One region of the Streptococcus sp. 116-D4 genome, then DNA from elsewhere that is predicted to be linked to it. Evidence: predicted binding sites of a transcription regulator. Region 1 holds the regulator's gene; the other holds the start of a gene.
What was found. The regulator Rex, encoded in region 1, represses fermentation and respiration genes when NADH is low (regulators of the CRP and FNR family bind a similar motif). The targets are predictions, from matches to a motif close to TTGTGAANTANTTCACAA.
Positions count from the first base shown of each region.

Region 2: the regulator Rex is predicted to act here: its motif matches at 1,347-1,364, upstream of adhE (bifunctional acetaldehyde-CoA/alcohol dehydrogenase).

Region 1 covers NZ_AP021887.1:1,140,083-1,143,497, reverse strand. Annotated here, with positions in the region: gene radC (RadC family protein) at 1-486, shown strand, start outside; gene UKS_RS05870 (gamma-glutamyl-gamma-aminobutyrate hydrolase family protein) at 483-1,172, opposite strand; gene UKS_RS05865 (redox-sensing transcriptional repressor Rex) at 1,190-1,831, opposite strand; gene UKS_RS05860 (DUF4649 family protein) at 1,920-2,129, opposite strand; gene UKS_RS05855 (DUF1831 domain-containing protein) at 2,137-2,484, opposite strand; gene UKS_RS05850 (cysteine desulfurase family protein) at 2,489-3,415, opposite strand, start outside.
Region 2 covers NZ_AP021887.1:214,925-218,339, forward strand. Annotated here, with positions in the region: gene yajC (preprotein translocase subunit YajC) at 1-212, shown strand, start outside; gene UKS_RS01110 (low molecular weight protein-tyrosine-phosphatase) at 259-702, shown strand; gene UKS_RS01115 (MORN repeat-containing protein) at 689-1,099, shown strand; gene adhE (bifunctional acetaldehyde-CoA/alcohol dehydrogenase) at 1,400-3,415, shown strand, end outside.

The sequences.
Region 1 (3,415 bases):
CTGCAGGAATTGCAGAGTCTGTCTGGTATCGGTCGTGTTAAGGCCATAGAGTTACAAGCCATGATTGAATTGGGGCATCGTATTCATAAACACGAGACTCTTGAGATGGAAAGTATTCTCAGCAGTCAAAAGTTGGCCAAGAAGATGCAGCAGGAATTGGGCCATAAAAAACAAGAGCACCTAGTGGCGCTCTATCTCAATACTCAAAATCAAATCATTCATCAACAGACTATTTTTATCGGTTCAGCCACTCGCAGTATTGCTGAACCGCGAGAGATTCTTCACTATGCCGTCAAGCATATGGCGACTTCACTCATCTTGGTCCACAATCACCCTTCAGGAGCAGTAGCCCCTAGCCGAAATGATGATCATGTGACTAAACTTGTAAAAGAAGCCTGCGAACTGATGGGTATTGTCCTCTTGGACCATTTGATTGTCTCTCACTCCAGTTACTTTAGTTATCGTGAAAAGACAGATTTAATCTAAAGTTCATTAACGACATAGTCAAAGAGGTTTTTATCTTTGGGGCGATTTTCAAATAGTAATTCTGGGTGCCATTGGACACCGAGAAAGGCAGTATCATCTGTACTCATGACAGCTTCAATGATACCATCTTGAGGATCATGAGCCGCAATTTTTAAATTTGGTGCTAAGTCCTTGATACTCTGATGGTGGAAAGAGTTAATATGGGAAATTTCTCCATAGATTTCTCGAAGAACTGTATCAGGTTCTGTTACCAAGCGCTGGCTTGTGTACTCAGCCGAACAATCCTGCCAGTGGTCTTCGATATCTTGGTACAAAGTTCCACCCATGGCAACGTTAAAGAGTTGTGTGCCACGGCAGACGGAGAAAATAGGCTTTTTCTGGTTAATAGCTTCTTTGATGAGGGCCAGTTCGAAGATATCTCTTTGAAGGTGGTAGTCATCACTATCAATGGCTTTCGGTTCACCATAGAATTTTGGATCAACATTTTGCCCACCTGTCAAGATGAGCTTGTCAATTATACTGATATAGTGGCTAGCCATTTCTTGATCACCAATCGGTAGGATGATGGGAATCCCTCCAGCGTCTTTCACACCTTCAACAAAGCCTTTTGCTGCGTAGCTCAACATGATATCATCAACTGGATGAGTTTTTTCGTTTCCTGTAATCCCAATAACTGGTTTTTTCATAAAATGATGTTCGCTTTCTAATCCTTTTTTCGCATGAAGTAGAGGAGGGTTTGGAGTTCACTTGTCAAATCGACATATTGAACGACCACGTCTTTTGGTAAATGCAGATGGACTGGTGAAAAACTGAGAATTCCTTTCACGCCAGCATCCACCAAGAGATTAGCAACCTCTTGTGACTTGACGCTGGGAACCGTTAAGATCGCAGTCTTGACATCGGCATTCTTGATTTTTTCCTTGATTTGAGAAATCCCGTAAATGGGAATACCATCAGGAGTTTGGGTACCGACTTCAGGGTGGTCATCTAGATCAAATGCCATAATAATCTTCATCTTGTTACGCTCGTGGAAGCGGTAGTGGAGAAGGGCATGGCCTATATTACCAATCCCCACTAGCATGACATTGGTAATGGAGTTATCATTGAGCAAATCGGCAAAAAATGTCATCAGTTTTTTGACATCGTAGCCGAAACCACGCCGACCTAGTTCACCAAAATAGGAAAAATCACGACGTACGGTCGCTGAATCAATACCGATAGCTTCTGCAATTTGCTTAGAGTTGGCACGTTCAATCTTTTCTGCATGGAATCTCTTAAATATTCGATAGTAGAGAGAGAGTCTTTTCGCTGTAGCTTTTGGAATAGCAGACTGTTTATCTTTCACAAAATCACAACCTTTCTATTCTTCTATTTTATAGAAACATTGTGAAAAAATCAACAAAAACAAGAAAAAACTAAGAAAAATCTTAGTTTTAATGTAAAAAATCTGCATGTGATAGAAAACGGTAGAGGTCTCCGACCAGTCCTTGGTAAACTTCCTGCCCCTTAAAAGTCAGAGAAGTTACATAAAGTGTATCTGGCAGAGTCACACATCCTGACAGAGCCAGCATGAGAGCTTCATAGTCTTCATACTTGAGAGTGCGCTCTATATGATAGCTGTCTTTATAGGTCAGTTCAAACATATGGGCCCTATCTTTCAGATTTTATAAAGATACCACGTTCTACCAAGCTATCCATGAGGAAGTAGAATTTTTCCTGATGAATGTGGTGGTCTTCTGATTTGAAAATATCAACTAGACGTAGTCCAAACTTGTCGGTTATATTAATTTTAGCACCTGTAAGTTCCTTGTTAATAATGATTTTGAGTTGGAATCCCTCACCGCTGTTCGGAACTTTTTCCAAAAGGCGAGTCAATTCATAGTTACCAATCTTAGTCTCAAAAAAGGTGTTGTCCTTAAGGGTGAATTTTTTAACAGATGGGCTAAGAGTGTAGTCGTAAGGACAATTTTTTAACTGAATGGTTTTTTCAAATGCCATATGGCTAACCTCCGATAATTTCTTTTAAGGTTTTTGCGAGAGTTTGTAGGTCTTCAACAGTATTTTGTGGCGACAAACTGATCCGAACGGATTCCTTCAAGCGTTCTGAATTTGCTCCGTACATAGCTTCAAGAACATGGCTAGACTGGACAATGCCTGCAGTGCAGGCTGAGCCAGTGGAGATTGAAATTCCAGCCAAATCTAGACGAAGGAGTAAGAGGTCGTTTTTCTGACCAGGAAATCCAATATTGAGAACATAAGGGAGATGGTGGTCGCCTCTATTCAAGTAATACTGAACTCCCTCTAGCTCTGCCAGAAAGGCAGTTTCTAGATTTTGTACATGGTTGAAATGTTCTTCTTGTTGTTCTAGGTCCTCTTTTAGGGCTGCAACCATGCCTACGATGGCAGCTAAATTTTCGGTTCCTGCACGTTTTTTCTGTTCTTGGTCTCCACCATGGAGATAGGAATCAAAGTCCATGCTAGATGCGTAGAGAAATCCGATTCCCTTAGGACCATGAAATTTATGGGCTGAAGCAGTGAGAAAATCAATGCCCAATTCTTCTGGATGAATAGGGATTTTACCAATAGCTTGAACTGCATCGACATGATAGGCAGCAGGGTGTTGCTTGAGTATTTGGCCAATTTCAGCAATGGGCAGTAGGTTTCCTGTCTCATTATTGGCAAACATGGTAGAAACCAAAATCGTATCGTCACGTAAAGCCTCTTGAATTTGTTGGGCTGTGATTTCTTGATTTTCTGGTTGGATAATGGTTGCTTCAAAACCAAAGTGTTGAACCAAGTAATCAATGGTTTCAAGGACGGCATGGTGCTCAATGGCAGTTGTGATAATATGTTTTCCTTGTTCTTGATGACGAAGACAGTAACCAATGATAGCAGTATTGTTGCCTTCAGTTCCACCAGAAGTGAAGAA
Region 2 (3,415 bases), 930 kb from region 1:
AAAAGCGTATGGAAAGTTTGAACAAGCTTCAAAAAGGCTATGAAGTGATCACAATCGGTGGACTCTACGGAACAGTGGATGAAGTAGATACTGAGAAGAGAACGATTGTTCTTGATGTAGATGGAGTTTACTTGACTTTTGAACTAGCAGCTATCAAGACCGTGTTACCGCTTAAAGAAACAGCTTCATTAGAAGGTGCAATTGAAAAATAAAACGGGATTACTAACTCCCGTTTTTCTATAAAAGAAAGGAAATGGGATGAAAAAACTAGTCTTTGTCTGTCTGGGAAATATTTGCCGTAGCCCTATGGCCGAGTTTGTTATGAAATCAATGACAGATAATTATGAAATCCAAAGTCGAGCGACGTCCTCTTGGGAACATGGCAATCCGATTCATAAGGGAACTCAAGGGATTTTTCAAGAGTATGAGATTCCTTATGAAAAAGGCAAAACATCGCTTCAGATTAGTAAGGAAGATTTTGAATCCTTTGATTATATTATCGGAATGGATGCTTCAAATGTTTCTGACTTACGTCAGATGTGTCCAGTAGGCTGTCAAGATAAGATATACTCATTTGCATCTGAAAGTGTTCCAGATCCTTGGTATACAGGAGATTTTGAGGAGACCTATCAGCGTGTTCAAGAGGGTTGTCAAGCTTGGTTAGAACGTTTAAAAAAGGAGAGTGAAGATGGAAAATCTTAAGAATTTTTACAAAAAGTATCTTGTCTATCTGACTCGTCCACTTTTAGAGACTCTAGCAGTAGTTGTCATTGTTTTTTGTGCTGTACTCGTCTTTTTTCTAAATATGCCCAGAAAAGGTGTTCTAAAGCTTGATAATGGAACGATTGTTTACGATGGCAGTCTTGTCCGTGGAAAAATGAATGGGCAAGGTACCATTACCTTCCAAAATGGAGACCAATATACAGGTGGTTTCAAAAATGGAGCATTCAATGGAAAAGGTACCTTTCAATCTAAAGAAGGCTGGACATACGAGGGTGATTTTGTAAATGGTCAGGCTGATGGAAAAGGAAAACTAACAACTGAACAAGAAGTCGTTTATGAAGGGACTTTTAAACAAGGCATTTTTCAACAAAAATAAAGCCTCCTTATCAAAGGAGGTATTGTTAGAAATAAAAAGTAAGCGCTTACTAGAAAATCTATCAATTTCCAAGTCCTTCTTCCAAACAAGTTTGTGAAATAAAAAATATTTGAAATAAATTTCACAAACTTTGAAGAAAAAGCCTGATAAGAAAAGAAAATGAAAAACATTTCACAAGGAACTAAAAATTCTTTGTGAAATGTTTATGAAACTGTTTACAAAGTTGAAATAATGCGTTATAATAAACTTGTGAAAAAATTAACAAAGGACTTGCAATCCTTGAAAGCTATGGAGGAAAATATGGCTGATAAAAAAACTGTGACACCAGAGGAAAAGAAACTTGCTGCTGAAAAGCATGTCGATGGTTTGGTGCAAAAAGCTCTCGTTGCCCTTGAAGAAATGCGTAAGTTGAACCAAGAGCAGGTTGACTACATCGTAGCAAAAGCTTCAGTGGCAGCTTTGGATGCCCACGGAGAATTGGCTTTACATGCCTTTGAAGAAACAGGGCGTGGTGTATTTGAGGATAAAGCAACTAAGAACTTGTTTGCTTGTGAGCACGTAGTAAACAACATGCGTCACACTAAAACAGTTGGCATTATCGAAGAAGACGATGTAACAGGTTTGACTCTCATCGCTGAACCGGTTGGTGTTGTTTGTGGTATCACTCCTACAACAAACCCAACTTCAACAGCAATCTTTAAAGCGTTGATTTCATTGAAGACACGTAATCCAATCGTCTTTGCCTTCCACCCATCAGCTCAAGAATCATCAGCTCACGCAGCTCAAATCGTTCGTGATGCTGCTATTAAAGCAGGAGCGCCTGAAAACTGTGTACAGTGGATCACTGAACCATCTATGGAAGCAACTAGTGCACTTATGAACCACGAAGGTGTTGCAACAATCCTTGCAACAGGTGGTAATGCCATGGTTAAAGCTGCATACTCATGTGGTAAACCAGCTCTTGGGGTAGGTGCCGGAAACGTTCCAGCTTATGTTGAAAAATCAGCTAACATCCGCCAAGCTGCACACGATATCGTCATGTCTAAATCATTTGACAATGGTATGGTCTGTGCCTCAGAGCAAGCGGTTATCATTGATAAAGAAATTTACGATGAATTTGTAGCAGAGTTCAAATCTTATCACACTTACTTTGTAAACAAAAAAGAAAAAGCCCTTCTAGAAGAATTCTGCTTCGGCGTGAAAGCAAATAGCAAAAACTGTGCTGGTGCAAAATTAAACGCTGACATCGTTGGTAAACCAGCAATTTGGATTGCAGAGCAAGCAGGATTTACAGTTCCAGAAGGAACAAACATTCTTGCTGCAGAATGTAAAGAAGTTGGCGAAAACGAGCCGTTGACTCGTGAAAAATTATCACCAGTTATCGCAGTTTTGAAATCTGAAAGTCGCGAAGACGGTATTGCAAAAGCTCGTCAAATGGTTGAATTTAACGGTCTTGGGCACTCAGCAGCTATCCATACAGCTGATGAAGAATTGACTAAAGAATTTGGTAAAGCTGTTAAAGCTATTCGTGTTATCTGTAACTCACCTTCTACTTTCGGTGGTATCGGGGATGTTTATAATGCCTTCTTGCCATCATTGACACTCGGATGTGGTTCTTACGGACGTAACTCAGTTGGGGATAACGTTAGCGCCATTAACCTCTTGAATATCAAAAAAGTCGGAAGACGGAGAAATAACATGCAATGGATGAAACTTCCTTCAAAAACATACTTTGAACGTGATTCAATTCAATACCTTCAAAAATGTCGTGACGTTGAGCGTGTCATGATCGTTACTGACCACGCTATGGTAGAGCTTGGCTTCCTTGATCGTATCATCGAACAACTTGACCTTCGTCGCAATAAGGTTGTTTACCAAATCTTTGCAGATGTAGAACCAGATCCAGATATCACTACAGTTGAACGTGGTACTGAGATTATGCGTTCCTTCAAACCAGATACAATCATTGCTCTTGGTGGTGGATCACCAATGGACGCTGCTAAAGTAATGTGGCTCTTCTACGAGCAACCAGAAGTGGACTTCCGTGACCTTGTACAAAAATTCATGGATATCCGTAAACGTGCCTTCAAATTCCCATTGCTTGGTAAGAAGACTAAATTCATCGCGATTCCAACTACATCTGGTACAGGATCTGAGGTGACACCATTTGCCGTTATCTCTGATAAAGCAAACAACCGCAAATACCCAATTGCTGACTACTCATTGACACCAACTGTGGCAATCGTAGACCCTGCTTTGGTATTGACTGTTCCTGGATTTGTAGCTGCTGATACTGGTATGGACGTATTGACTCAC